One region of the Hydrogenophaga sp. SNF1 genome, then DNA from elsewhere that is predicted to be linked to it. Evidence: predicted binding sites of a transcription regulator. Region 1 holds the regulator's gene; each other region holds the start of a gene.
The links. Region 1 encodes LexA, which represses DNA repair genes until DNA is damaged. Its sites were predicted from a motif close to ACTGTATNNNNATACAGT; they were not measured.
Positions count from the first base shown of each region.

Region 2: the regulator LexA is predicted to act here: its motif matches at 3,789-3,806, upstream of imuA (translesion DNA synthesis-associated protein ImuA).
Region 3: the regulator LexA is predicted to act here: its motif matches at 3,551-3,568, upstream of SOM08_RS05530 (PA0069 family radical SAM protein).

Region 1 is NZ_CP139793.1:2,883,808-2,893,689, reverse strand. It holds gene SOM08_RS13830 (autotransporter outer membrane beta-barrel domain-containing protein) at 1-560, shown strand, start outside; gene SOM08_RS13825 (divalent metal cation transporter) at 681-1,940, shown strand; gene SOM08_RS13820 (DUF6152 family protein) at 1,957-2,433, opposite strand; gene SOM08_RS13815 (asparaginase) at 2,448-3,833, opposite strand; gene lexA (transcriptional repressor LexA) at 3,925-4,608, shown strand; gene SOM08_RS13805 (hypothetical protein) at 4,742-5,041, shown strand; gene SOM08_RS13800 (D-2-hydroxyacid dehydrogenase family protein) at 5,090-6,097, shown strand; gene SOM08_RS13795 (hypothetical protein) at 6,149-8,224, opposite strand; gene SOM08_RS13790 (3-hydroxyacyl-CoA dehydrogenase) at 8,341-9,861, shown strand; gene SOM08_RS13785 (oxepin-CoA hydrolase, alternative type) at 9,863-9,882, shown strand, end outside.
Region 2 is NZ_CP139793.1:732,175-742,056, forward strand. It holds gene SOM08_RS03560 (error-prone DNA polymerase) at 1-1,713, opposite strand, end outside; gene SOM08_RS03565 (Y-family DNA polymerase) at 1,710-3,044, opposite strand; gene imuA (translesion DNA synthesis-associated protein ImuA) at 2,986-3,777, opposite strand; gene SOM08_RS03575 (YciI family protein) at 3,885-4,316, opposite strand; gene SOM08_RS03580 (TetR/AcrR family transcriptional regulator) at 4,519-5,124, shown strand; gene SOM08_RS03585 (cobalamin B12-binding domain-containing protein) at 5,126-5,527, shown strand; gene SOM08_RS03590 (acyl-CoA mutase large subunit family protein) at 5,524-7,206, shown strand; gene meaB (methylmalonyl Co-A mutase-associated GTPase MeaB) at 7,212-8,405, shown strand; gene SOM08_RS03600 (hypothetical protein) at 8,402-8,728, shown strand; gene SOM08_RS03605 (AMP-dependent synthetase/ligase) at 8,741-9,882, shown strand, end outside.
Region 3 is NZ_CP139793.1:1,133,623-1,143,504, reverse strand. It holds gene thiS (sulfur carrier protein ThiS) at 1-22, shown strand, start outside; gene SOM08_RS05550 (thiazole synthase) at 49-852, shown strand; gene SOM08_RS05545 (thiamine phosphate synthase) at 886-1,968, shown strand; partial or broken gene SOM08_RS05540 (DUF1653 domain-containing protein) at 1,965-2,213, shown strand; gene SOM08_RS05535 (oxidoreductase-like domain-containing protein) at 2,223-2,432, shown strand; gene SOM08_RS05530 (PA0069 family radical SAM protein) at 2,447-3,535, opposite strand; gene SOM08_RS05525 (ketoacyl-ACP synthase III) at 3,789-4,823, shown strand; gene SOM08_RS05520 (acyl carrier protein) at 4,843-5,112, shown strand; gene SOM08_RS05515 (hypothetical protein) at 5,126-6,256, shown strand; gene asnB (asparagine synthase (glutamine-hydrolyzing)) at 6,293-8,236, shown strand; gene SOM08_RS05505 (class I adenylate-forming enzyme family protein) at 8,233-9,768, shown strand; gene SOM08_RS05500 (acyl carrier protein) at 9,806-9,882, shown strand, end outside.

The DNA.
Region 1 (9,882 bases):
CCAACGGCTTCTACCTGGACACGGTGCTGCAGGGCGCCCGCCACCGCTACAGCGTGTCGCCGCTGACCGCGCCGGCCAGCCATGGCAAGGGCGACAGCCTCCTGGCCTCGGTGGAAGTCGGGCGGGGCTACCCACTCGCGGCGGGCTGGGAACTGGAGCCGCAGCTGCAACTGGTGCACCAGCGCATGGCGCTCGACGGCGTGAGCATCGCCGGCGCCGACGTGCAGCAACAGCCCCATGGCAGCTGGGCGGCCCGGCTGGGTCTGCGGGTCAAGGGCGAGGTGTCGACCGCCGCGGGCGTGCTGCGACCGTACGGTCGCGTGAACCTGTACCGCAGCAGCCCAGGCAGGGATGTGGCGCGCTTCATCGGACCCGCCGGCTCCGCGGACGTGGCCACGGGCACGGGCGGCGCCAGCGCCGAGCTGGCCGCTGGCGCCACGCTGGCCTTGTCCACCGGCATCAGCCTCTATGGGGAAGTGGGCAGCGCCTGGTCCCTGGGCGGCGCGGCGCGGCACCGGGGTGGGCTCAACGGCAGCCTGGGACTGCGGGTGGACTGGTAAGCCCGAACCGGGTTTTTCTCCACCGGCCAACGGCCTGGGGCCATTGACGCGCAATGGCCGGCCGGGCCACGATCCGCGCCTCGCCCCGGCCGCCTCGGGGCCCAACGGGCAGGGAGCCTCATGAAAGCGATCCGTCCATTCGGCCTGCGGCGCGGTCTGCGCAAGCTCGGACCCGGCCTGATCACCGGTGCCGCCGACGACGATCCCAGCGGCATCGCCACCTACTCCCAAGCCGGCGCGCAGTTCGGCTTCTCCATGCTGTGGACGGTGGTCTTCACCCTGCCGCTCATGATCGCGATCCAGATCGTCAGCGCGCGCATCGGACACGTCACGCGGCGGGGCCTGGCCGCCAACATCCGGGCGGGTTTTCCGCGCTGGGTGCTGCTGGCCGTGGTCGGCCTGCTGCTGGTGGCCAACACGCTCAACCTGGCCGCGGACATCGCGGCCATGGCGGAGGCGCTGCGCCTGCTGGTGGGCGGTTCGGCCCACGTGTGCGCGGTGACGTTCGGCCTGCTCTGCCTGGTGCTGCAGGTCTTCCTGCCTTACCAGACCTACGTGCGCTGGCTGAAGTGGCTGACGCTGGCGCTGCTGTCCTATGTGGCCGTGGTGTTCACGGTGCACCTGGACTGGTGGACCGTGGCCCGGCAGATCGTGCGCCCGCCTCTCGCCCTCGGCCACGACGTGCTCCTGATGGTGGTCGCGGTGTTCGGCACCACCATCAGTCCCTACCTCTTCTTCTGGCAGGCGGCGCAGGAAATGGAAGACGCCAGCGGCCAGCCGCCCCAGACCCGACAGGACGTGCGCCGCCACCTTCGGCGCATCAAGATCGACACCAGCATCGGCATGGTGTTCTCCAACCTGATCGCCTTCTTCATCATCCTGAGCACGGCGGCCACGCTGCACGCCGCGGGCGTCACCGACGTCCAGACCTCGGCCCAGGCGGCGGAGGCCCTGCGGCCCGTGGCCGGGCCATTCACCTTCATGCTGTTCAGCCTGGGGATCATCGGCACCGGACTGCTGGCGGTGCCGGTGCTCGCGGGCTCCGCCGGCTACGCCGTGGCCGAGGCGGCGGGCTGGTCGGGCAGCCTGAGCGCGCGCCTGGACAAGGGGGAAGGCCGCGGCTTCTATGGCGTGATCGCCACCGCCACCGTGGGCGGCGTGCTGCTGTGCTTCACGTCGATGGACCCCGTCCGGGCGCTGTTCTGGTCGGCGGTGATCAACGGCGTGATCGCCGTGCCCATCATGGCCGTGATGATGCTGCTGGCCGCCCAGCCCTCGACGATGGGCCCGCACGTCATCGGCCCGCGGCTGCGCGTGCTCGGCTGGATCGCCACGGTCGCCATGGCGCTGACCGTGGGCGCCATGCTGGCCACGCTGTGAGCCGCGCCGGCGCGGCTCAGACCGGGCTGGAGCGCAAGCCGTAGGCCTTGTCGCTGACGAACAGGTACTCCACGCGCAGCACCGGCTCGCCGCGCTCGCCCTCGAAGGCGAAGCCCACCATGGCCATGCTGTCGCCCACCTTCAGCTCGGGTACCTGCCACTGGTTCAGGCGAAAAATGGGCGCGAGTTCGATCTGCCAGCGCCGGTCCCGCCGGCGCGGCACCGTGGCGCGCGCCAGCAGCGCGGCACCGTCCACGCCGGCCGACTGCGCCGGCAGCGACCGGCTCGCCAGACCCGCGGGCACGGCCAGGTTCTCGGGCACTTCCAGCACCAGTTCGGCGTGCGGGTTGCGCCACGCCACCTGCACGGCCTTGCCCTCCAGGTAGAGGGGGCGGCTCTGGTCGAAGCTGCTCCAGCCATGGTGCGCGCGCGCGGCACCGGCCACGCCCCCCAGCGCCAGGGCGCCGGCCTGCAACAGGGTTCGTCTGTCCATCGTCCTGCACTCCTTCAGACGTAGCCGATCCAGCGGCCACAGGTCAGCACCGTCAGCCACAGCAGCGTGGACACGCCCAGCAGGGCGCGCGCCGTGCCATCCAGGCGCTGCAGCGAGCGGCGGCCATGGAACCAGCCCGCGTTGCACGCCGCCAGCGCGATCAGCGCCATCTTGGCTGTGAACACCCGGTTGCCCAACAGTTCCGAGGGCATGGTGGCGAACATCGTCAGGCCGCTGGCCGCCGCCAGACCGAATCCCAGCACGGCCAGCCCGAGGCTCAAGCGCGCCAGTGGCTGCACCGGCAGTGCCGCGCCCAGGCCCCACACGCGCGCCTCCAGCAGCAGCAGATTGCCCAGCAGCAAGGCGACGCCCACGAGGTGCGCCACCTCCAGCATGGGGTAGGCCCAGGGATGGGCGCCCAGCGCGGCGAAGGCGTCCACCCTCAGGCGTCCAGCAACTCGAGCGCCAGCGCCCAGCGCGCCTTGGGCGGCGACAGGCCGTCGATGTCGGCGAAGGGCTGCTGGGGGTACGGCACCGGCGGCGCGCCGTTGCGGTTGGCGATGACCACGCGCACGCCGGCCGCCTCGGCCTCGCGCAGCGCGGCCTCGAGTTCGGCGTGCAGCGACGCATTGCCCGTGCCCGACACCACGATGCCCTGCACCCGCGCCGCGGGCGGCGCGGCCAGCAGTGCGTGCACCGGCCAGGCCGCCGCGTCGGCGTGGCTGCTCAGGCCAGGCCACGCGCGGCATCGCGGTCGCACGCAGGAAGGCCTGCAGCCGCGCCGCGTGGCGCGCCGCCGCGGGCCAATCGCGAAAGCGCCGCACGCGCCCCTCCTCCACCAGCGCGATCACGCCGGCGTCGCCGGAATCGAAAGGGTCGGTGCGGTACGGGTGCTGCTTGGCCACTTCAAGAGGGCCGTGCACCCGCCCCGCGCACACCACCAGCACGCCGCGCGCGCCCGGCTCGGTGGCCACGGCCACGGCATCGCTGAGGTTCTGCGGGCCGTCGGGCGACACCGCCGTGGCCGGGCGCATGGCGCAGGTCAACACCAGGGGCTTGGCCGGCGCCAGCAGCGTCTGCAGCAGGTACGCGGTCTCCTCGATGGTGTCGGTGCCGTGCGTGACCACCAGCCCTTGCACGGCGGGGTCGGCCAGGTGCCGGCCCGCCCGCCCCACCAGCCGCTGCAGATCGGCCAGGCGCATGTCCTTGCTGTTGATCTGCGCCACCTGTTCGAAGGCCATGTCCCGCCCGCGCAGCGCGGGCAGGCCGGCCGCCAGGTCCTCGACCGGCACCGCCCCCGCGTCGTAGCCCACGTTGTCGCCCGCGCGCTCGGCCCGGCCGGCGATGGTCCCGCCCATGCCCAGCACGACGATCCGCGTGGCCTTTGTGCCCTCACCCACTTGCCTTCTCCAAATAACTGGTTAAAAATACAGATACTGGATGCCCAGACAGTGCCCAGTTCCGGCCCACCAGCCCTTGATGCGAGGTTCCATGCTCGACACCCAAGCCGCTCCCAAGCTCACCGCCCGCCAGCAGCAGATCCTGGCGCTGATCCAGACCGCCATCGCGCGCACCGGGGCACCGCCCACGCGCGCCGAAATCGCGGCCGAACTGGGCTTCAAGTCGGCCAACGCGGCCGAAGAGCACCTGCAGGCCCTGGCGCGCAAGGGCGTCATCGAACTGGTCAGCGGCACCTCGCGCGGCATCCGCCTGCGCCGGGCCGACCTGCAGAGTATCCATGCGGCCCGCGACAGCCAGCTCTCCCTGCCGCTGCCCGGTCTGGCGCAGCTGGTGCTGCCCCTCATCGGCCGCGTCGCGGCGGGCTCGCCCATCCTCGCGCAGGAGCACGTCGACCAGACCTACAGCGTCGAGCCCAGCCTGTTCCAGCGCACCCCCGACTACCTGCTGCGCGTGCGCGGCATGTCCATGCGCGACGCCGGCATCCTTGACGGCGACCTGCTCGCCGTGGCCTCCACGCGCGAGGCGCGCAACGGCCAGATCGTGGTGGCCCGCCTGGGCGACGACGTCACCGTCAAGCGCTACATGCGCCTGCGCGACCACATCGAACTGCACGCCGAAAACCCCGACTACCCCACCATCGTGGTCGAACCCGGTGAACCCTTCGAAATCGAGGGCTTGGCCGTGGGCCTGATCCGCAACAACTTCCAGAACTGACCCGAGGGGTCGGCGCCGCCACTGCGGGTGGCGGGCGTTGCCTGAAGCGGCCACCGGCCGCTCACGCAACCCCGCAGCGACGGCATTCCAGATCAATCCTGCCTGTGTTCAACCCCTTGACGAGGTGTTTCACATGGGACTGTTCTTCCACTCCTTTGCATCGAACAGCTGGCGCAAGCCCCTGCAACTGATCGACTGCTGGTTGCCCGAGCCGCACACGCGCGCGACCCCCAGGCCCACGCCGCCCGCCACCCCCGCCGTGCGCCGCTTTGCGCGCGCGGGCTGGCTGGGCCGCTCGGCGGCCAACGCCTCGCACGCACACGACGGCCGCGTCGCGCTCGCGGGCCGCATCGACGAGGTCTGCCGTGAGCTGGACCGCCTCGCGGCGCTCGACGGCGCCGCGCCCGCCACGCTGCAACGCCGGGTGGCCTGAGCGCGCCGCTGCCCGGTCGCCACAAAGGGGCCGGGCACAATAGGCGGCATGAACATCGTGATCCTCGACGACTATCAGGACGCCGTGCGCAAGCTGCATTGCGCCGAGAAGCTCGAGCCCTACCCCGCCAAGGTCTTCACCAACACCGTCAAGGGTGTCGGCCAGCTGTCCATCCGCCTGCGCGACGCCGACGTGCTCGTGCTGATCCGCGAACGCACCCCCATCACCCGCCAGCTCGTCGACAAGCTGCCCCGCCTCAAACTCATCGCCCAGACCGGGCGCGTGGGCAGCCACGTCGACGTCGGCGCCTGCACCGAGCGCGGCATCGCGGTGGCCGAGGGTGTGGGCTCGCCCGTGTCCACGGCCGAGCTCACCTGGGCGCTGGTGCTCGCGGCCATGCGCCGCATCCCGCAGTACGTCGCCAACCTCAAGCACGGCGCCTGGCAGCAGTCGGGGCTCAAGTCCTCCGCCATGCCGCCCAACTTCGGCGTGGGCATGGTGTTGCGCGACAAAACCCTGGGCGTGTGGAGCTACGGCCGCATCGGCCAGCTGGTGGCCGGCTACGGCCGCGCCTTCGGCATGCGCGTGGTGGTGTGGGGCTCCGAGGAAGCCCGTGCGCGCGCCGTGGACGACGGCTACGACGTGGCCACCTCCAAGGAGGGCTTCTTCGAATGCTGCGACGTGCTCAGCCTGCACCTGCGGCTGGGCGAACGCAGCCTGGGCTGCGTCAAGCTCGACGACCTGCTGCGCATGAAACCGACCTCGCTGCTGGTGAACACCTCGCGCGCGGAGCTCATCGAGCCCGACGCCTTGATCACCGCGCTCAACCGGGGCCGCCCCGGCATGGCGGCCGTGGACGTGTTCGAGTCGGAACCCATCCTGCAGGGCCACGCGCTGCTGCGGCTGGAGAACTGCATCTGCACCCCGCACATCGGCTACGTGGAACAGGACAGCTACGAGATGTACTTCAGCGCGGCTTTCGACAACGTGGTGAATTTCATCCGGGGCACGCCGACGAACATCGTCAACCCCGGGGCGCTGCAGGTGCGCCGCTGAAAAAAAGCCGGGTCATGTGACCCGGCCGGCTTGGAGCGGAGAGGTCACCGCTCAGGAGCGGCGCTCTCCGCCCTCGCTGTCGCCCTCGTCGCGCGGGGCGCGCACCTCGTTGGGGCGGGGGTCGTTGTCCACGATCTCGAAATCGATCAGGCTGCTCTCGCCACTGCGCAGCGCACCACCGCGCCCGGCGGTGGGCTCCACCGGCACGTCCACCTCGGGCAGCGAGGCCTCGAACTGCGACTCGGCCTCCAGGTCTTCCAGGTTCACGTCCAGCCCCTGGCGGGCCGAGGCGGGCGGGATCACGTGCAGGTCCATCGGCACGGTGCGGCGCTGCGGGTCATCACCCGTGACCGTGAGCGGCGCGTTGCGCGACACCGCCTTGAGCGGCTGCATGGAAGTATTGCGGAACTCCTGCGGCGGCAGCGTCTGCGATTCGCGCTGAACGATGTCCTTGGCGATCGCGTGCAGCATCAGCAGCTCGCGGTAGGCCTCCAGGTCGAACACCTCGGTGTCGCCCTCCTCCGCATCACGGAACAGGCTGCGCTCGATGAGGTCCAGCACGCGCGGCTGCGGCCACAGCGCCTGGATGCGCCCAAAGGCCGACTCGTAGGCGTCCAGACCGCGGCCTTTGTCGGCGTAGCGGTCGAAGGGCGGCGCGCCGGCGTTGAACACGCGGTTGAACTCCTCGCGCAGCGCCCCGTATTCGTCGCGGCGGCCCAGGCGGTGGTACAGGCGGAACAGGTCAAGGTAGGCCAGCGGGCTGGGCTCGTGGCTCTCGGCCAGGTGGTTGCGCAGCACCGCAATGGCCTGGTCGTCCTCACCGAGCGAGACGAAGAAGTCGGCCTGTTGCTGCACGTCGAACAGTTCCTCGGCGGCCACGGAGCGCGAGACGTTCATCGCGCTGGGCGCGAAGTCGCGCCGGTCCTGGGGCGGCACCGTGGCGCCAAAGCCCGGTGTGCGGCGCGGCGCCGCCTGCAGGGGCGCGGGCGTGGAATCCACGTCCAGGTCAACGTCCACGGCGTCCAGTGGCACCGGCGCGCTGGGCTGCAACGCCGCATGGCGCGAGGCGCGCGGCTGGGCCTCGCCCTCTTCGTCCGGGCCGTCGGTCCACCAGGCGCGCGACGCGTCGGAGGCGATGGGGGTGTCTTGCCGCTGGCGGCGCACCAGGGCGACCAGCGCCGCCAGGGACACCAGCAGCAAACCGCCGAGCAAGAAGACGAGCCAGTTGGCGTAGCGCTGCTCCTGGGCCTGCGCAAGCTGCGCGCTCAGTTCGGCCACGCGCGCCTGATCGCGCTGCTGCGACTCGCGGAAGCGGGCCATGTCGGCCTCCAGAGCGGCCAGGCGCTCGGCGTTGCGGCGCGACTCCTCGTTGGCCGCCGCCAGCGCGGCTTCCAGCGGACTGGGTTCGGCGGGCGCCGCGGCCGCAGCCTCGGGCGCGGCGTTGGGTGAGGTGCCCGCGCTCAGGTCGGGGGGGTCGAGCCGCAGGCGCGGCGCACCGGCCGGTGCCTTGGCGGCGCCGTCCTTGGCGCTGGGTACGGGCGTGGGGGCTGGTGCCGCCGCGGCGGAAGCGGCCGGCGCGGGCGCCGCCGCTGGCTTCGGGCGCGGCGCCACGGGCACCTTGGACGGCTTGATGGGGGCCCGCGGGCGCTCGCGCACCACGGGCGCGGGGGCGCGCTCAGGCGTGGCGGCCCGTGCGGGCGGCGCCGCCACCTGGGGCGCCGGGGCCGGCGCCGGCATGGGAGCCGCGGGCAAGGGCATCGCGTCGACGGCGCGGGGCGCGGGAGCCGCCGCCACCGCCGGTTCGCTCACCAGATCGGCGAGCAACACATAACGGCGGGTGAACGGCAGGCCGCAGCCGGCGCGCACCGACAGGGTGACGATGGGTTCGTTGACCGGCAGGCTGGCGACGACGCGGGCGATGCCCGTGAGTTCGCCGGGCGCGGCGCGCGGGGTGACGGTGACGAAGTTCGGCGTGACCTGGACGTCGCCGTAGAAGACGTCGGCCTGGAGACACTGGGTGGCGATGTCCTCGCCGGGGGCCAGCATCACCTGGAACTGCACATCGAGTGGCTGGCCGATCAGCGCCGCCCCACTGTGGCGCCCGAGCGTGACCGCCGGACTGCTCACGGCGGTTGATAGCAAAATGCAGGCTGTCCAGATCTGGCGCACGTCGGATTTCCCTCCAGAAGGTTGAAACATTTTGTCATAGGCAAACTGGCTATCAACCGAAATACAACACACATATGCAATCCTTTTTTAAACGTGCGGCGGTCGTGGGCACCGGCGCCATGGGCCGCGGCATCGCCCAGATGGCCGCGCAGGCCGGCGCCGAGGTCTGGCTGTTCGACGCCCAGGCCGGTGCCGCCGCCGGCGCGCGCGACGCCCTCGCCAAGACCTGGGACACCCTGCAGGGCAAAGGCAAGCTCGACGCCGCCACGCGCGACGCCTGCGTGCAGCGCCTGCGGGTGGCCGAGTCCCTGCAGGACCTCGCGGCTTGCGACCTCGTGATCGAGGCCATCGTGGAGCGGCTGGACGTCAAGCAATCGGTCTTCAAGCAACTGGAGGACGTCGTGGCCGCCGACGCGGTGCTGGTCAGCAACACCTCCTCGCTGTCGGTCACCGCCATCGCCGCCGCGCTCCAGCATCCGGCGCGCTTCGCGGGTTACCACTTTTTCAATCCGGTACCGCTGATGAAGGTGGTGGAGGTCATCGCCGGCCTCAAGACCGACCCGGCCGTCTGCGAGCGCCTGGCCGGCTTCACCCGCGCCTACGGCCACACGCCCGTGAGCGCGCAGGACACGCCGGGCTTCATCGTCAACCACGCGGGCCGCGGCTACGGCACCGAGGCCCTGCGCGTGGCGGGCGAGCGGGTCACCGACTTCGCCACCATGGACCGCATCCTGAAAGACCAGATGGGTTTCCGCCTCGGGCCCTTCGAGCTGATGGACCTCACCGCCCTGGACGTGTCGCACCCGGTGATGGAGTCCATCTACCACCAGTACTACGAGGAACCGCGCTACCGCCCGAGCGTGATCACCGCGCAGCGCCTGGCCGGCGGCGTGGTGGGCAAGAAGGTGGGTGACGGCTTCTACCGCTACGTGGACGGCGCGGCGCAGGTGCCGCCCGAGCCGCCCGTGCCGGCCGTGAACACGCTGCCGCCGGTGTGGGTCTCGCCCAAGGCCGCCCGCCGCCAGGAGCTGTACCAGTTGCTCAAGAACCTGGACGCCCGCATCGAGACCGGCGCCGCGCCCAGCGAACAGGCCCTGATCCTGGTGGCGCCGCTGGGCATGGACGTGACCACCCTGGCCGCCGTGGAGCGCCTGGACGCCACGCGCACCCTGGGCATCGACATGATGCTGGAGGACGGCGCCACCAGGCGCCGCGTGCTCGCCACCAACCCCGCCACCCGCCCCGACATGCGCGACGCCGCGCACGCCCTGTTCGCCCGCGACGGCAAGGCCGTGAGCGTGGTGCGCGACAGCGGCGGCTTCGTCACGCAGCGCGTGGTGGCCACCATCGTCAACATCGCCGCCGACATGTGCCAGCAAGGCATCTGTTCGCCGGCCGACCTGGACGTGGCCGTCACCCTGGGCCTGGGCTACCCGATGGGCCCGCTGGCCATGGGCGACCGCATCGGCCCCACCAACGTGCTCGAGATCCTCTTCAACCTGCAGACGGTGTACGGCGATCCGCGCTACCGCCCCTCGCCCTGGCTGCGCCGCCGCGGCGCGCTGGGCCTGAGCCTCACGCACGAGGAAATCTGACATGAGCGCCAGCCTGAAGAG
Region 2 (9,882 bases), 2.2 Mb from region 1:
GCGGCCGCGTTGCTGGCCGATGGAGACCAGGGCCTTGCGCAGCGCAGTGAGCATGCCCAGCGCGAGCACGTCCACCTTGAGCAGACCCAGGGCGTCGAGGTCGTCCTTGTCCCACTCGATCACGGTGCGGCCTTCCATGGCCGCGTTCTCCACCGGCACCAGGCGCGTGAGCGGGTCCTGCGTGAGCACGAAGCCGCCCACGTGCTGCGAGAGGTGGCGCGGAAAGCCCGTGAACACGTCGCTGGCCTTGTCCTCCTGTTGGCCGATGGCCTCGCCCGTGAGCACGCCGACCAGGTCGATGAGCTGGCGCACGGCCAGGTCGTCGGGCCGCAGTCCCACGGCCAGCAGGCGTTCGGCCGACGGCGTTCGGCCGTCGAACCACTGCTGCTCCTTGGCCAGGCGGTCGATGACCTCGGCGTCGAAACCCAGGGCCTTGCCCACGTCGCGGATGGCGCTGCGCCGGTGATAGGTGATGACGGTGGCGGTGAGCGCGGCGCGCTCGCGGCCGTACTTTCGGTAGAGGTACTGGATCACCTCCTCGCGCCGTTCGTGCTCGAAGTCGATGTCGATGTCGGGCGGCTCGTTGCGCTCCTTGCTGAGGAAGCGTTCGAACAGCACGGTCTGGCGCTGCGGATCGACCTCGGTCACGCCCAGGCAGTAGCAGACCACCGAGTTGGCCGCGCTGCCGCGGCCCTGGCACAGGATCTTTTCCCCGCGCGCGAAGCGCACGATGTCGGCCACGGTGAGGAAGTAATGCTCGTAGCGCAGCTCGGCGATGAGCGCGAGTTCGTGTTCGATCTGCGCGCACACCTTGTCGGGTGTGCCCGCGGGCCAGCGCCGCGCCGCGCCCCGTTCCGTGAGTTCGCGCAGGTAGGACGCGGGCGTTCGCCCTCGGGGCACCACCTCGGCCGGGTACTGGTAGCGCAACTCGTCGAGCGAGAAGGCGCAACGCTCGGCCACGCGCAAGGTCTCGGCCAGCAGATCGGCCGGGTAGGTGGTGGACAGGCGCAGCCGCGAGCGCAGGTGGCGCTCGGCGTTGGGCTGCAGTTGCCGGCCGCAGTCGTTGAGCGGGCGGCCCAGACGCGTGGCGCTGAGCACGTCCTGCAGGGCCTGGCGCGAGCGCCGGTGCATCAGCACGTCGCCCGTGGCCACGAGCGGGATGGCGCTGAGTTCGCCGGTTTCGCGCAGGCGCGCGAGCCAGGCCTCGTCGTCGAGCTGGCGCAGCAGCGTGACCGCGAACCAGCAGCGCCCGCTGAAGCCGGTGAGCAGCCAGCGCGCGAGTTCGATCAGGCGCGGCAGCGGCGTGCCGCGCTCGGGCGCGGCGAGCACCAGGCAATCGGCCAGCGCCGTGGGGTCGATGTCGGCCAGGCGAAGGCGGTATTCGCCTTTGGTCGGGCTGGCGCGGCGCAGCCGCGAGATCAGCTCGCACAGGTTCCCATAGCCGTTGCGGTTCTGCGCCAGCGCGACCAGTGTGAAGGGCGCGTCGTCCACGCGGAACTGCGCGCCGATGATCAGTGGCAGGCCGCGCGCCTTGGCCTCCACATGCGCGCGCACCACGCCGGCCATGGAGCATTCGTCGGCGATGGCCAGCGCGGCATAGCCCAGTTGCGCCGCGCGCCGCACCAGTTCCTTGGGGTGGCTGGCGCCGCGCAGAAAGGTGAAGTTGCTGAGGCAGTGCAGCTCGGCGTAGGCGGGCAGGGCGGGCGTGTTCATGCAAACACCCCATGCAGGTACCAGGCGCCGCCTTCGTCGGCCAGGCGTTCCTGGAACACCCAGAGCACGCCCGCCCGAGCGTCGAACGCGACGAAGTAGTCGCGCTGCGCGTGGCGGTGCTGGACGCCGCCGGGCGCGCGGTCCCACCAGCCGCCTTCCACGCGGTGCGGCCCGGCGATGAGTTGCAGCGTCTCGCGGTACACGGGCCGGTGATCGCGCACCGGCAGTCGCAAGGGCTGGGGCAGCACCCAGCTCGGCTGCGGCGTTCGGTCGGCGGCGCAGGGCGCGGGACGGGCACGCGGCAGGGGTTCGCCCACAGGCTGCCAGCGCTGCATGTGCTCGAGCCGGTGGTCGTCCAGCGGCACGGGCCGCAGCACGCGCGCCGCGCCCAGCCGCGCCGCGAGGCGCTCCAGGGCGTCGTCCAGCGCGGCGTCGCTCGCGCCGTCGTCGGGCAGGAGCGAGGCGCTGGGCGGCGCCAGCGGCTGCGTGTCCAGGGCCTCCAGTTCCAGCTCACCCACCGGGGCCAGCAGTTCGGTGCGCGCCAGGTGCTCGGCGAGCAGGCGCGTCAGGTGCTCGACGCGGCGCGTGGGCGTGCGCGTGCGCAACACCAGTTCGCCGCCTTCGCCCGCGGCGCGCGCGCGCAGGGCGTCGTGCGCCCAGCGCAGCGCGAAGGCCGTGACGCCGCGGTGCCGCGCGCTCAGCCAGCCACCCAGACGCAGCAGCAGACGGTGCGCGCCATACATGAGCGAAGGCGCGTCTTCCACGCGCGACATCAGTTCCAGCCGCGCGCGAAAGGTCTCGGGGGGCGCGAGCCAGCCGTGTGTCTCGGGGCGTTGGCCATGGGCCTGGTCCAGCGCCTCCAGCAGCGCGGCGTCGAAGCGCCGGCCCAGGCCCGCGCGCGGCAGGCGGCGCAGGTCGCCCAGCGTGCGGCAGCCCAGGCGCGCGAGCGTGCCGCGGTGCGGGGCCACGGCACCGAGCGTGTCCATCGGCAAGCGATCCAGGGCGTGCGCCAGCGGCACACCGGGGTCGATGCCCTCGACACCCGCGCGCGCGAAGGCCAGCGCGGCCAGGCCGGTGGGGGCCCAGCCGATGCGGTGGATGCCGAACTCGGCCGCGGCCGCCTCGCGCACGCGCTCGCGCAGCGCCGCCTGGCCGCCGAACAGGCGTTGGCTGGCCTCCAGCTCCATGAGCGTGGCGCCCTCGACCTGTGCCACCCGCGGCGTGAATTGCAAGGCCCAGGTGCCCAGTTCGGCGAGGCGCCGTCCTGGCGCTTCAGGCGCGCTGCCGCTGTCGCCGCTCGCTTCGGGAAGGATCAGTGCGGCCCACCACATCGGCGGCCTCCTCGCTTTCAGGGGTCCATCGGCCCAGCGCGCGCAGGCGCGGCGTGATCACGGCGTCCAGCGTGCCCGGCACCGAGGGCAGGCGCAATTCGCTGTCGTGCGGCGGGCCGCGGCGCTTGAACAGGCGCACGCGCAGGGCCCAGTCGGGGCTGTGCTGCACCAGCAGGCGCAGCGGCGCGGGCGAGGCCTGGTGCCGCGCGGCCCGCGGGCGGAACAGCAGCACCAGGCCGTCGTTGCCTTGCGCGCTCACTTGCAGACGGCGCAAGGCCTCGGGGCTGGCCTGCGGCAGCCAGGCCAGCAGCGCACCGCAGGCGTTGGCGCGGATGAGTTGCTCGCTCGCCCACAGGCGCTCGGCCTCGCTGTCGGCTTGTACCCAGATCAGCTGGCGCGCCGGCAGTCCCAGCTGCTGCAGCCCCGGCCCATGCGGCACCCAGGGCGGCCCCACCAGGGCCAGGCGGCGCCCCGCGCTGGCCAGGCGCGGCAGGCAGGGCGCGAGCAGGCGCCACTCATGGGCGCCGGCGCGGGCCTGCAAGACCTCGGTGAGCGCGCGGCAGGGCCAGCCGCCGCCGGGCAGCTCGCGGTCCAGCGCGTCCCAGCCCGAGGGGTGCACGCGCGCCAGCGGCGCGCCGATCTCATGGCCGCGCCAGAGGGCGTCGGCCACGCGGCGCGGCCAGGGCGCCGCGGACGGGGGGAGGGCCGAAGGCTCGGCCGAGGGGGAGGGCATGGCATCCAGATACTGTATTTATGTACAGTATCACATGTGATGCTTGCCTGAAGAATTCAAGCGATGAACCGAAGGCTGGTGCCCCCTCAATAAGGAAACCCGCTGTCTCAGCGCTTGTGCTGCGCGCTCAGCTGTTCGCGCAGCCGCTCCTCCTGTTCACGCAGCTCGGGCGTGAAGGCCTCGCCGAAGTCCTCGGCCTCGAAGACGCGGCGGATTTCGATCTCCGAGTCGCTGCGCATGGGGTTGGGGCAGCGCTTGACCCAGTCGATGGCTTCCTGCAGCGAGGCGCACTGCCAGATCCAGAAGCCGGCGACGAGCTCCTTGGTCTCGGCGAAGGGGCCGTCGATCACGCTGCGCTGCTGGCCCGAGAAGCGCACGCGCGCGCCCTGCGAACTCGGGTGCAGGCCTTCGCCCGAGACCATCACGCCGGCCTTCACCAGTTCTTCGTTGAAGCGGCCCATCTCGGCCAGCTCCTGTTCGGTGGGCATCACGCCCGCTTCGCTGTCGGCCGTGGCCTTGACCATCACGATGAATCGCATGGGGTTCTCCTGTGTGTGTTGAGTGATCGCAATAGGGCATTGCATCACCACGACGGCCCAGCCCACGCGGCATCGACACCCCGGCCGGTGGCGCGGCCCACAAGCCGATGAACGGCGGATCCAAGAAAACCCTGGGTGGGTGCCGGTTGACACCGGCCAAATCTGGAATCACACTTAAACCTAACGAACGATTGCTTTTTATATGCCGGCCGCCACCAAGACCTCCCGGGGTCCACGCTCCGACAACCGCCTGCCCGATCTGCTCGACGCAGCCGCGCGGTTGTTCGCGCTGCATGGCTACGCGGGCACGTCCATGCGCGACATCGCGGTGGAGGCCAAGATGCTCGCGGGCTCGGTCTACTACCACTTCCCTTCGAAGGACGAGCTGCTGCTGGCCGTGTACGCCGCCGGCGTGCAGGCGCTGGAAACCGCTTCCGCCGCCGCCGTGGCGCGCGAGGCCGATCCCTGGCAGCGGCTCGAGGCCCTGTGCCGCGCCCACCTGGAGACCGTGCTGCGCGACAGCGACTACGCGCAGGTGCTGATCCGCGTGCTGCCCGACGACATTCCCCGCATCGCCGATCGCCTGCGCGATCTGCGCGGCAACCACGAGCGCTACTTCCGCGAAGCCATTGCTGGCCTGCCGCTGGCGCCCGGCATCGACCGCCGCTCGATGCGACTGATGCTCATGGGCGCCCTGAACTGGGCGCCTTTCTGGTTCGACCCCCAAGGACGCGATACCCCACGCGCCCTGGCGCGGAAATTCGTGGGGCTGGTCAAGGAGAAGCAGGATGTTGAAGCGTCCGCCTAGGGTGATCGTCACCAAGATCGGATTTGATGGCCACGACCGTGGCAGCCGCGTGATCGCGGCCTGCCTGCGCGACGCGGGCATGGAAGTGATCTACACGCCGCCGTGGCAGGAAATTCCCACCGTGGTGAAGCTGGCGTTGGAAGAGGACGCCGACGTGATCGGCATCTCCTCGCTGGCCACCGATCACCTCATCGTGCCCCAGCTCATGGCCGCGCTGCGCGAGGCCGGCCTGGGCGACGTGCAGGTGATCGTCGGTGGCATCGTGCCGCACAAGGACGAAGGTGTGTTGCTCGAGAGCGGCGTGGCGCGGGTGTTCCACCCGGGCACCTCGCTGGACGAAGTGGTCGAGCACGTGAAGGCGCTCACGACCAAGCGCCGCGAACTGCAAGGAGCGCAAGCATGAACGCCGTCGACAAGCACCTGCACGCCGCGTCCGTGCCCGAAGGCGAACAGCGCTGGGCCGATGAGTTCGCCAAGGCGGTGCCGGGCGATGCCACCGTGCACAACCGCTCGGGCATCCCGGTCAAGCCGCTGTACACGCCCAGCGACCGGCGCGCCGAGTCCTACGCGGAGAGTCTGGGCTATCCGGGCCAGTACCCATTCACGCGCGGCATCTATTCCACCATGTACCGGGGCCGCAGCTGGTCGCAGCGCCAGCTCATCGGCCTGGGCGTGCCCGAGGACTACAACGTCCGCGTCAAGGAGATCCTGGGCCTGGGCGCCTCGGCGCTGTCGCTGATTCCCTGCAACTCGGTGTTTCGCGGCTACGACGCCGACGAGGTGCCGGCCGAGTTGCTCGGCACCTGTGGCACCGTGGTCAACAACGCCGACGACATGCAGGTCGCGCTCGATGGTGTGCCCATCGACAGCATCTCCACCGCGATGAACGACCCCTCGCCGTTCACCCTGCTGGCCTTCGAGCTCGCGGTGGCGCGACGCCGCGGCATTCCGTGGACGCGCATCACCGGCACCTCCAATCAGAGCGACTGCATCTCGCACTTCGTGGCCAACCACATGTTCTTCCGCCTCGCGCTGCAGGGCGCGCGCCGGGTCATCGTGGACCACATCCGCTTCTGCAACGCGCAGGTGCCCCACTGGAACCCGCTGTCCATCGTCGGCCAGCACATGCAGCAGGCGGGCGCCACGCCCGCCGAAGCCATGGCCTTCACGCTGTGCTCGGGCATCCAGTACGCCGAGGACTGCATCGCCGCCGGCATGGACCCGGACCAGTTCCTGCCGCGCTTCACCTTCTTCTTCGACATCTCGATCAGCTTCTTCGAGGAAGTGGCCAAATTCCGCGCCGGCCGCCGCGTCTGGGCGCGCCTGTGCCGCGAGCGCTTCGGCGCCAAGGACCCGCGCTCCTGGCGCTTCAAGTTCCACGGCCAGACCTCGGGCGTGGACCTCACGCGCCAGCAGCCGCTCAACAACATCGCGCGCGTCACCACGCAGGCCATGGCGGGCATCTTCGGTGGCCTTCAGTCGCTGCACACCGACGCCTACGACGAGGTGTTGTCCACGCCCAAGACCGAGGCCGCGCGCATCGCCGTGGCCACGCAGAACATCCTGCGCGAGGAGGCCCACCTCACCGACGTGATCGACCCGCTGGGTGGCTCGTACTACATCGAGTCGCTCACCGACCAGATGGAGGAGCGCATCAACGCCATCATCGACATGATCGACGGCGCCGGTGGCATGTATCAGGCGGTCGAGAAGGGCATCGTGCAGCAGATGATCGGCGAGTCCGCGCTGGCTTTCCAGAAGCGGGTCGACACGGGCGAGCAGACCATCGTGGGCGTCAACGCCTACCAGGTGGAGGAAGACCCGGCCACCTACCCCTCGCTCGAGTACCCGGCGCCCGAGCGCATGCGTGCCTACGTGGAACGCCTCGGCGCCTACAAGAAGAACCGCTCGAATGCCGAGGTCGACAAGGCCATCGCCGCGCTCGCGCGCTCGGCCAACGACCGCGAGCAGAACGTGTTCGAGCACGTGGTCCGGGCGGCCGAGGCCGGCGCCACCCACGGCGAGATCTGCGGCACGCTGCGCAAGGAACTCGGCTTCGGTCAACCCTTGACGATGGTGTGATCGCCTTGATCAATACCCTCAGCGAACGCATCGCCTGCGGCGATCGCCTGACCCTCGCGCGGGCCATCAGCAGCCTGGAAAGCAACGACGAGCGCGCGCACGACGTGCGCCAGGCGGTGGCTGGGCGCACCGGCCGCGCGCATGTCATCGGCGTCACCGGGCCACCGGGCGCGGGCAAGTCCACGCTGGTGTCCGCGCTCATCGTGGGCCTGCGCCAGCGCGGTCGCACCGTGGCCGTGGTGGCGGTCGATCCGTCCAGCCCCTTCACCGGCGGCGCCGTGCTCGGCGACCGCATCCGCATGGGCGAGCGCCAGTCCGACGAGGGCGTCTTCATCCGTTCGCTCGCCTCGCGCGGCCACCTGGGTGGCCTGGCCGCCGCGGCCGGCGACGTGATCGACGTCTTCGACGCCGCTGGCTTCGACGTGGTGATCGTCGAGACGGTGGGCGCGGGCCAGTCCGAGGTGGAGATCACGCGCTACGCCGACACGCGGGTCGTGGCCTGCCCGCCGGGCCTGGGCGACGACGTGCAGGCCATCAAGGCCGGCGTTCTTGAAATCGCCGACATCTTTGTCGTCACCAAGGCCGACCTGCCCGACGCGCGCCGCACCGAGTCCGACCTGAACGCCATGATCGGCCTGCGCCGCCACGCCGAATGGACGCCGGTGGTGAAGAAGGTGTCCGCGCCGTCCGGCGAGGGCATGGACGCGCTGGTGGAATGGCTGGAGCAGCGACCGCAGCGCGGCCTGCGCCACGCCCCCGGTGGCGCGCAACAGGCCCGGGCCCTGGTCACGCGCTGCCTGGGCGCCGATGGCTTCGGCCAGGCCATGGGCATGCAGCTGCTGTACGCCGCGCCCGGTGAAGTGAAGCTGCGCATGCGCGTGCAGCGCATGCACATCAACTTCAACAAGCGGTGCCATGGTGGCGCGATCTTCTCGCTCGGCGACATGGCGCTCGGCCTGGCTTGCAACACGTACGGCAGCATTGCCACGCTGGTCGACTCCCAGATGAGCATCTCCACCGCGGTGGAAGAGGGCGAGTGGCTGATCGCGCACGCCACCGAGGTGGCGCGCTCGCGAAAGATCGGCACTTACCAGGTGCGGGTTTCGCGCGCGCGCGACGACGCGCACGTCGCGCTGCTCAATGGCGTGGTGTACGTGATCGACAAGCCGGTCGAGGTGGCCGGGGACGGACCGGCATGAGACCGTCGCCGCCTTCGCCGCCCGCGCGTGGCGGGCGCCAGCAGTTGCGCTCGCTCAAGCGCCAGGTCCGCCGCGGCGCCGCGCCCGGTGCCTCGCCCGTGCAACGCGAGCAGAGCCAGCGCATCGCGCTCGCCTTGCTGGAACGCAGCATGCGCTTCGGTCACGGCCGCCTGGCCGTGCAGCGCCTGTGCGAGGCCGTGAGCCTGGGGGTGCCGCTGGGCCTCGAGCACTGGTCCTACGGCGAAGGCGTGGTGGCGGGCTCCAGCGACCGCCAGCTCAAGGACCGCTTCCTGGCCGCGCGCCAACAACACGTGCCTCTCTGAGAAAGCCTTTCCGTGGACACCACTTTCCCCCGCCAGCTGAAACAGCAGGCCGCCCGACACCCCAACCGACCCGCGATGCGAGAGAAGGCGTACGGGATCTGGCAGACGACGAGCTGGGGCGAGATGCTGCGGCTGGTGAGGGGTCTGGCGTGCGGACTGCACGAGGCGGGTTTGCGCCGTGGCGAGCACCTGGTGGTGATAGGGGCGAACCGCCCGAGGCTGTACGCGACGATGCTGGCGGCGCAGTCGCTGGGGGCGATCGCGGTGCCGCTGTACCAGGACGCGGTGGCGGGCGAGTGTGTCTTTCCGATCAACAACGCCGAGGTTCGGCTGTGCGTGGTGGAAGACCAGGAGCAGGTGGACAAGATGCTGGAGATCCGGGGGCAGTGCCCGCAGCTCACGCGCATCTGGTACGACGACCCGCGCGGACTGAGGAACTACGAGCAGGCGGGGCTGCAGAGTCTGGACGCGCTGGTGCGCGCGGGCGAGGCGTTCGATCGGGCGCACCCTGGCTTCTTCGACGAGCAGGTCGATGAGGGCCGCCCCGATGACGTGGCGGCGATGTTTTTCACCAGCGGCACGACGGGCAACCCCAAGGGGGTGGTGCACCTGCACCGCAGCCTGCTCGACCGCGCGGGGGCTGGCGCGCGCTTTGACAAGCTGGGGCCCGGCGACGAGGTGCTGGCCTACCTGCCGCCGGCGTGGATCGGGCAGAACATCTTCTCCTACGCGCAGTGGCTGGTCAGCGGCTACGTGGTCAACTGCCCGGAGAGCAGCGGCACGGTGAGCATCGACATGAAGGAGGTGGGGCCGACCTACTACTTCGCGCCGCCGCGGGTGTTCGAGGGGCTGCTGACCAGCGTGATGATTCGCATGGAAGACGCGGGCGCGCTCAAGCGCTGGCTCTTTCACAGCGCCATGGGGCTGGCGCGCCGCGTGGGCCCCGACCTCATGGACGGCAAGCCCGTGGGCGCGTGGGAGCGGCTGAAGTACCGCCTGGGCGACTGGCTGGTCTACGGCCCGCTGCGCAACAACCTGGGCTTGAGCCGCGTGCGCGTGGCCTACACCGCGGGCGAAGCCATCGGGCCGGACCTCTTCAGCTTCTACCGCAGCATCGGGGTGAACCTGAAGCAGCTCTATGGCTCCACGGAGAC
Region 3 (9,882 bases), 1.8 Mb from region 1:
CGAAGCCATCGTCGGAGGCTGAGCGTGGACCTTCAGACGACGCCTCCCATGGACCCCGCGCCCTGGACCGCGTATGGCGAAACCCTCGCCACGCGGCTGATGCTGGGCACCGCCGGCTACCCCTCGCCCACCGTGCTGCAGCAGGCCCTGCAGGCCAGCGGCGCCTCGGTCGTCACGCTGGGCCTGCGCCGCATGGCCGCCGCCGGTGGTGCCGACGGCAACGCCTTCCTGGCCGAACTGCTGCCGCCGCTGCGCGCGCGCGGCGTGCGCCTGCTGCCCAACACCGCCGGCTGCCGCAGCGCGCGCGAGGCCGTGGCCCTGGCGCACATGGCGCGCGAGCTGCTCGACACGCACTGGATCAAGCTGGAGGTGGTGGGCGACGAGCACACCCTGCAGCCCGATCCCTGGGGCACCGTCGAGGCCGCCGCCGAACTCGTGAAGGCCGGCTTCGCGGTTTTTCCGTACTGCACCGATGACCTCGTCACCTGCCAGCGCCTGCTGGACGCCGGCTGCGAGGTGCTGATGCCCTGGGGCGCGCCGATCGGCTCGGGCCAGGGCCTGGTCAACCCCTGGGCACTGCGCACGCTGCGCGCGCGCCTGCCGGGCGTGCCGCTGGTGGTGGACGCCGGCATCGGCGCGCCCTCGCACGCGGCGCAGGCGCTGGAGCTGGGCTTCGACGCGGTGCTGCTGAACTCCGCCGTGGCGCATGCGCGCGAGCCCGTGGCCATGGCGCGCGCCTTCGGCGACGCGGTGCGCGCGGGGCGCCTGGCCTTCGAGGCCGGCGTCATGGCACCGCAGGACATGGCCGTGGCCAGCACGCCCGTGAGCGGGCGGCCCATGCTGATCGGCTGAGCACCGCCCACGATCGGCGACACTCCCGCGACCATGCAATCCCCCGCTCCCACCGAATCGCCCAGCGACGCGACCACCGACGCCGTGCTGCGGCTCACCGCCCACGAGGCGGCCGCGCGCCTGGGCCTGCCCGCCGGCCGCCTGTCCGTTCCCGAACTCGCCCGCACGCTGCGCGACCAGGGCGCCAGCGACGTGGTGATCACCGGCGACCCGCACGACTGGCTGGACACCCTGCACGCGCAGGGCTGGCTGACGCGCCCGCGCTCGGGCCCCACGGACCACGCCCTGCGCTTTGGCGCCGCGCTGGCGCAAGGCTGGGTCGCCGCCGACGCGGCCGTGCTCGCGCGCCTGCCCGACCGCGCCAGCTCGCTCGATCTGCCGGTGCTCTCCGTCGACGAGACCCCGGCGCGCTGGACGGCGCCGCTCTCGCACGTGCCCGCGCTGGGCGTTTACGCCATCGTCGACAGCGCCGAGCGCGTGCGCGCCTGCGCCGAGGCCGGCGCCGGCCTGATCCAGTTGCGGATCAAGGCGCGTCGCGACGACCCCGCGCTGGTGCCCGAGCTGCGCGCCGCGCTGGACGCCGCGCGCAGCGCCGGCCGCGCCGCTCTGGTGGTGAACGACCACTGGCGCCTGGCGCTGTCGCTGAACGCGCCGGCCCTGCACCTGGGGCAGGAAGACTGGCTGGCGCTGCGGCACACCGAGCGCACCACCATCGCCACCGCGCAGGCGCGCGGCCTGCAGCTGGGCATGAGTTCGCACAGCCTGTGGGAGCTGTGCCGCGCGCGCGGCGCCGGGGCCGACCTGATCGCCTGCGGCCCGGTCTGGCCCACGCTCACCAAGGACATGCCCTGGCACGCGCAGGGACTGGACAACCTGGCCTGGTGGGTGCGCATGGCCGGCCGCCCGGTCATCGCCATCGGCGGCATCCTGGACCCCGACCAGCTCGAGCAATGCGCCGCCACCGGCGCGGCCACGGTGTGCGTGGTGCGCGGCCTGGGCGAAGACCCGCGCGCCACGCTGCCGCGCTGGCAGCGCGCCTGGGACGCGGGACACGCCTCGCCGCGCCGCCCCGTCCCGGCGTGGCCACATCCCACGCTCTCGCCCGAGTGCGCGTGAACGACGGCGACCTGCCCCCGCTGATCCCCACACCGCCCGGCCTGTACCGCCACTACAAGGGCGGCTGGTACGAGGTGATCGACACCGTGCGCTGCAGCGAAACGCTGCAGCCGCTGGTGCTGTACCGCGCGCTCTACGGCGCGGGGCTGGATGGCGGAGGCCTGTGGGTGCGGCCCTCGGCCATGTTCAACGAGACCGCTGTCTTCGAGGGCCGGGAGCAGAAGCGCTTCCGCCGCGTCCGCGCGGCCGAGCTCATGCCCGCCGACCGGGCCAGCGCGCAGGCGCTGATCGCGCACCTGCGCGGCCGCGCGCAGCGCCAGGGCCTCGACCTGGACACCACCCTGCGCGCCCCGCCGCCCGAGCCCAGCACCTGCTGCGGCCGCGGCTGCAACGGCTGCGTGTGGGAGGGCTACTACCACGCCGTGCGCTACTGGGCCGACGACGCGCTGGAGCGGCTGGGCTGAGGCCGTCGGCCGCGTCAGAACAACTCCCGCTGCGCCGACAGCGCCGCCGGCTGGAAGCGCGACAGGTCCATGGCCTCGCGCTCGGTGGCGTAGCCCAGCCGCGCGCAGGCCTTGTGGAAGCGCTGGCGCAGCAGCTCGGCCCAGGGGCCGCTGCCCTTCATGCGGGTGGCGAAGTCGCTGTCGTAGTCGCGCCCGCCGCGCATGTCCTGGATGCGCGCCATCACCCGGCCCGCGCGCTGCGGGCAGTGCTGCAGCAGCCACTGGCGGAAGATGGGCGCCAGCTCCCAGGGCAGGCGGATCACCTGGTAGAAGGCGCGCCGCGCGCCGGCCTCGCGCGCGGCCTCCAGCACCTGCTCCATGTCCTCGTTCAGGAAGGGAATCTGCGGCGAGACGCTCACGCCCACGGGGATGCCGGCCTCGGCCAGGGTGCGGATGGTGCGCAGGCGCCGGTGCGGCGCGGCGGCGCGCGGCTCCAGCGCGCGCGCCAGCTTCGGGTCCAGCGTGGTGAGGGTGACGTAGACCGCCGCCAGGCCCATGCCGGCCAGCGGTGCAAGCAGATCGATGTCGCGCTCCACCCCGCTGCCCTTGGTGACGATGCCCACCGGGTGGCGGGCGCGAAAGAGCACGTCCAGCGCGGCGCGCGTCAAGCGCAGTTCGCGCTCGATGGGCTGGTAGGCGTCCGTCACCGTGCCCAGGGCCACCATGCTGGGCTCGTACGACGGGCGCTGCAGCTCACGCGCCAGCACCTCGGCGAAGCCGCGCTTGGCGATGAGCTTCGTCTCGAAATCCAGCCCCGGCGAGAGGTTGAGGTAGCTGTGGCTGGGCCTCGCGTAGCAGTACACGCAGCCGTGCTCGCAGCCCCGGTAGGGGTTGAGGCCGTGCACGAAGCCGATGTCGGGCGAGGCGTTGGTGGTGATGGCGCTTCTGGCGTCCTCCCAGCTCACGCTGGTGGCGGGCGCGGCGTGTTCTTCGGCCTGCTCGGCGTCGAGCGTGCTCCAGCCGTCGTCGAAGGCGGCGCGCGCGGCGGACTCGAAACGGTGGGGCTGCCGGAAGGACATGCCACGCCCCTTGAGGGCCGCGACGGGGATGTGGACCTCGCTCATGAGGGCCTCCAAAATACTGTACAAAACCACAGTATATGAAGCCCCCACCCTGGGCGCACAGCCGCCCGTCGTCGGCGACCGAGCGCCGAACCGGCCCCGGTTCCCCGCGCGCCCCCCACTTGTGTGACTTATGCCCAGCGCCCAGCCTTGGGGCATGCATAGGCCCCTCCTTATACTGACCGGGGTAAGCCAAAAGACGTCCAGCCCTCGCGCTGAGATCGCCCGTTCTTCCAGATTTCAAGAGGGACCCCGGTTGAGCCAATCGAACATCGGCGGCTTTCGCCTGGCCGGCGTGAGCACCTGCCTGCCGCCGACGGTGGTGGACAACCTCGACCCGGCCCTGGGCTTCGCGCCCGAGGACGTGCGCAAGGTGGTGGCCATGGCCGGCGTGCGCGAGCGCCGCGTGGTCACACCCGGCCTCACCTCGGCCGACCTGTGTTTTCGGGCCGCCACGCGGCTGATGGAGCGCCTGGACTGGGCGCCCGACAGCGTGAGCGCGCTGATCTTCGTCACCCAGACGCCCGACCACTTCCTGCCCTCCACCAGCTGCCTGTTGCAGCAGCGGCTGGGCCTGCCCGACAGCTGCGCCGCCTTCGACGTCGGTCTGGGCTGCTCGGGCTACCCCTATGGCCTGTACCTGGCGGCCGCCATGCTGCGCGGCGGCGGCCACCGGCGCGTGCTCATGCTGCACGGCGAAACGCCCAGCCGCTTCGTCAGCCCCGAGGACCAGGCCACCGTGCTGCTGTTCAGCGACGCCGGCTCGGCCACCGCGCTGGAACTCGACGACGACCCCGCCGCGGGCGGCCAATTCGTGCTGCACACCGACGGCAGCGGCGCCGAAGGCCTGATCCTGCGCGGCGGTGCCTTCCGCGACCGCGAGCCGGCCAACCCGCGCCACCGCTTCCTGGAAATGGACGGCGCGGCCATCTTCAACTTCACCATCAAGCGCGTGCCCGCGCTGATCGCCGACACCCTGGCCTTCGCCGGCAAGGCGGTGGCCGACGTCGACGCCTTCGTCTTCCACCAGTCCAATCGCTTCATCATGAAACACCTGATGAAGAAGAGCGGCCTGCCGGACGAGCGCGTGCCGATGTCCATCGAAGACAGCGGCAACTGCGGCGGCCCTTCGGTGGCGGTGGCGCTCACGCGCCGGATCGCGCCGCCGCCGCCCGGGCAGCACCGGCTGTGGATGCTGCTGGGCTACGGCGTGGGCCTGTCCTGGGGCGCCGCCCTGGTGCGGGCCGACGACCGTACCCTGCTGCTGCACGACGACGGCGAAGACCTGTGATCCATCCCAACCGCTCCGCATGACGCCCAGCACCCGCCCCACCATCACCCAGACCGAGGCCCTGGCCATGCTGGCCGAGTGCTTCAACGTGCCGCCCGAGAGCCTGCACCCGGACGTGGAACGCGAGTCCATCGAAGACTGGGACTCCATGGGCGCGCTGATGCTGATCGCCGAACTCGACGAGCGCTTCGGCATCGAGCTCACGGCCGATGTCTCGCGCGAGATGACGCGCATCGGCCACGTGCTGGACTTCCTGCGCGAGCAGGGGGCGCTGCGTGCGGGCGACTGAACACGGCCGCCCCGTGGCGCCGGCGCCGCGCGTGCCGGCGCACGACAAGCTCGGCCGCTTGGTGGCGCGCAGCCTGGGGCTGGACGAGGCCGCGCTGCGCGAGGGCCTGCGCGCGGCCACGCTGGACGACCTGCCCGAGCTCATCGCCCTGCGCCGCGAGCACCTGCTGCCCGGCCACGAGTGGGACGACGACGCCTACCTGCGCTGGCGCTACCGCCTCGGGCGCGAGGGCGCGGGCTTCGGCGAGCTGTGGTGCCTGCGCGCCCACGGCCGGGTGCTGGCCACCATCGGCGTGGAAGACCTGCCCATCGAACTGGACGGCCAGGCGCTCGCCGGCGCGCAGGTGATGGACCTGCTGGTGCGGCCGGAGGCGCAGGAGTCGGGCCTGGGCATCTGGCTCAACCAGGCCATGCTCGCGCGCCACGGCTTCACGCTCGCGGTGGGCGCCAACCAGAACTCGGCCGGCATCGTGCGCCGCCTCTTCGAGCCGCTGCCACCGCGCCTGACCTTCACCCACCCCTTGGACCTGCAGCCCTTCGTTCGGCGCCGCTGGCCCGCGCTGGCCGCCACGCCGCTGGCCATGCGCCTGGCCAACGCCGGCCTGGCCCTGCGGCGCCTGGCGCTGCGCCGCCACCGCCCGCGCGGCTTCACGCTGGAGAACACCCCGCGGCTCGACCCCGCGCTGAGCGCGCCGCTGGCGCGCGGGGCCGCGGGCGTGCTCCTGCGCCACGGCGGCGCCTACCTGCAGCGCCGCCTGCTCGACAACCCGCGCCGGCCCTTGAGCCTGCGCGTGGCGCGGCGCGGCGACGCCGTCGCCGGCCTCATCGCCTGGTCGGTGGAAACCGACGACCGCGGCCGGCCCGAGTTGCACCTGGTCGATTGGCACCACGACGGCGACGACACCCTGCTGGTGCTGCTGCACGAGGCCATCCGCGAGGCCGCCGCGCTGCGCTGCACCTGCGTGCGCCTGCTGCTGCAGGACGAGGCCTCGCGGCGCGTGGCCGCGCGCGCCGGTTTCCTGCCGTCGCAGGACGACGGGGGTCGCCCCTGCGGCGTGCAGTCGCGCGACCCCGAACTGGCCGCCCGGCTGGCCCGCGCGCCCTGGCGCCTGACCGACCTGCGCGACGACGCCGATGGCTTCTAGGAAGCCCGAGCGCCCCTTGCCGAGCGAGGCCTGAGCATGTGCGGCATCGCCGGTCTCTTCAGCCCCCGCCAGCCGCCCCGGCGCGAGGAACTCGCCGCCATGGCGCGCGCCCTGCACCACCGCGGCCCGGACGGCCAGGGCGTGTGGCACGACGGGCCGATCGGCCTGGCGCACGCGCGCCTGGCCATCATTGACCTCGATGGCGGCGCCCAGCCCATGGCCAGCGCGGACGGCCGCGTGCAGCTGGTCTTCAACGGCGAAATCTTCAACTACATCGAACTGCGCGCCGAGCTGCGCGCCTTGGGCCGGCACTTCCGCACCGACTCCGACACCGAGGTGCTGCTGCAGGCCTACCAGGCCTGGGGCGATGGCTTCCTGTCGCGCCTGAATGGCCAGTTCGCCATCGGCCTGTGGGACGCCGAGCGGCAGCGCCTGCTGCTGGCTCGCGACGGCGTGGGCATCCGTCCGCTGTTCTGGACGCGGATGGGCGAACGGCTGGCCTTCGCCTCCGAGGCCAAGGCCCTGTTCGCCCTGCCCGCCGTGCCGCGCGCGCTCGACCCGGCCGGCCTGGCCGCCAGCCTGGGCTGGTGGGCGCCGCTGGCGCCGCGCACGGCATTCGATGGCATCCACTGCCTGCCGCCGGGCCACCGCCTGGTGGTGGACGCCGCCGGTGAACACCTCAGCCGCTGGTGGGACTGGGACTTCCCCGACAGCGACCCCTTCGCGCCCGTGGACGAGGACGCGCTGGCCGACCAGCTGCACGCCCTGCTGGTGGACGCCGTGCGCCTGCAGCTGCGCGCCGACGTGCCCGTGGGCGCCTACCTCAGCGGCGGGCTGGACTCGTCCATCCTCACCACCATCATCCGCCGCCACACCGACACGCCGCTGCGTTGCTTCTCGCTCACCTTCGACGAGGCCGAATACGACGAGAGCGCGCACCAGCGCCTGATGGTGCGCCATCTGGACACGCGGCACAGCGCCATCGGCTGCGGCCGGGCGGACATCGCCGCCGCCTTCGCGCGCACCGTGTGGCACGCCGAAACCCCGCTGGTGCGCACCGCCCCCGCCCCCATGCTGCGCCTGGCCGACAGCGTGCGCGCCGCCGGCTACAAGGTGGTGCTCACCGGCGAAGGCGCGGACGAGGTCTTCGGCGGCTACGACCTGTTCAAGGAAGCCAAGATCCGCCGCTTCGTCGCGCGGCTGCCCGGCTCGGCGCGGCGCGCGCGCGCGGTGGAGCGGCTCTACCCGTGGATGGCGCGCTCGCCCGGCGGCGCCCACAACGTGCTCGCGCAGCGCTTCTTCACCGACAGCCGCGTGCCCGATGGCGACCCCGGCTTCGCCCACCAGACGCGCCTGGCCAGCACGCGCCGCGCCTGGGCCTTCTTCACGCCCGAGTGGCAGCACAGGCTCGCCGCGCACGAGCCCGCCGCGCAATGGCGCGCGCGCGTGCCCGAGGCCTTCGCCCACTGGCAGCCGCTGGCGCGCGACCAGTACACCGAGGCCCACACGCTCATGAGCGGCTACCTGCTGGCCGCGCAGGGCGACCGCATGGCCATGGCGGCGTCCATCGAAGGCCGCTACCCCTTCCTCGACCCGCGGGTCATCGCCTTCGCCGCCGCCCTGCCGCCGCGCCTGAAGATGCGCGGCCTGCGCGAGAAGTTGCTGCTGCGCCAGGCCTTCGCGCGCGAGCTGCCGCCCGCCATCGGCCAGCGCACCAAGCAGCCCTACCGCTCGCCCGACAGCGCCAGCTTTTTCGAGGACGGCCAACCCCTGCCCTGGGTGCGCGAGCTGCTGAGCGAGGGCAGCCTGCGCGAGGCCGGGCTGTTCGACGCGCCTGCCGTCGCGCGGCTCAGCGCCAAGTGCGCGGCCGGTCGCGCCATCGGCTTCGCCGACAACATGGCCTTCGTGGGCGTGCTCTCCACCCAGCTGCTGCACCGGCAGTTCGTGCGCGCCGAGGCACCGGCGATGGAGCCGTCATGAGCATGGGCCCTTTCGTGCACAGCGCCTTCGAGGCGCGCTGCCGCGACCAACCCGGCAAGGTGGCCGTGGTGGTGGGCGAGCGGCGCCTGAGCTACGGCGAACTCGCGGCGATGGTCCAGGGCATCGCCGAGACCTTGCAGGTCGAGGGCGTGCGGCCCGGCGATCGCGTGGTGCTGTTGCTGGACAGCGGCGCCGAGTACGTGGCCGCCCTGCACGCGGTGTGGCGCCTGGGCGCGGTGGCGGTGCCGCTGGGTCCGCAGACCAAGGCGGCCAAGCTCGCCCATGTGCTCGCCGACACCGGCGCGCGCGCCCTGCTCACGCAAGCCACGCTGGCAACCGTGTGGACCGCCGCGCTCGCGCAGGCGCCCGAGACGCCGCACGTGTGGGCCCACGGTCCGGTGCCCGCGGCCACGACCGCCCGGCCCTGGCCCCAGCCCGCGCCCATCCCCGCGCCCCTCGCCGGCCCCACCAGCCCCGGCGACCTGGCCACCCTGATCTACACCTCCGGCACCACCGGGCAGCCCAAGGGCGTGATGCTCAGCCACGCCAACATGCTCGCGGCCTGGCGCGCGGTGCAAACCTACCTGCAGCTGCGGCCCGACGACGTCATCGGCCTGGCGCTGCCGCCCAGCTTCAGCTACGGCCTGTACCACGTGGTGATGGGGCTGGGACTGGGCGCCACGCTGGTGCTGGAGAACAGCGCGGCCTTCCCGGCCAGGCTGCTGCAGCGCCTCGCGGCCGAGCGCGTGAGCGTTTTCCCTGGCGTGCCCATGCTCTGGGCCAGCCTGCTGGCGCTGGACCTGGGCGCGCACGACCTGTCCGCCCTGCGCCTCATCACCAACGCCGCCGCCGCCCTGCCGGCCGCGCACACCGCGCAGTTGCGCCAGCGCCTGCCCCGGGCGCGCCTGCTGCTCATGTACGGGCTGACCGAGTGCATGCGCGCGAGCTACCTGCCGCACGACGAGGTGGACATCCGCCCCGACAGCGTGGGCCGCGGCCTGCCCTTCCAAGCCCACTGGCTGATCGACGAGCACGGCCAGCGCCTGCCCAACGGCGGCCTCGGCGCCACCGGCGAGCTGGTGGTGAGCGGCCCGCACGTGAGCCCCGGCTACTGGAACGCGCCGCCCGGCCAGACCGGCCGCATCACCCCAGGCCCGTGCCCCGGCGAACACACCCTGCGCACCGGCGACGTCTTCCGCTGCGACGCGCACGGCTGGCTCTACTGCGTGGGCCGCACCGACGACATGTTCAAGTCGCGCGGCGAGAAGGTCTACCCGCTGGAAGTGGAGCACGCCATCTGCGAACTGCCCGGCGTGCTGGAGGCGGCCGTCGCCCCCATGCCCGACGAACGCCTGGGCCTGGCCGTGAAGGCCCACGTGCGACTGCAGCCCGGCGCCACGCTGAGCGAGCGCGAGGTCATCCGCCACTGCCAGGCCCGCCTGGAAAGCTGGATGGCGCCCAAGGCCGTGGCCTTCGTCGACCAATTGCCCCAAACCGAGTCCGGCAAGCTGCGCCGGCGCGACCTGGCCTGAGCCCTTTTCCCTTGACCCCCCCAACGAGCACACCACCATGAGCACCATCAAAGCCGAGGTCCGGCGCTACATCGAAGAGAACCTGCTGCTGGGCGCGGGCGCCGTCTCGCCGGG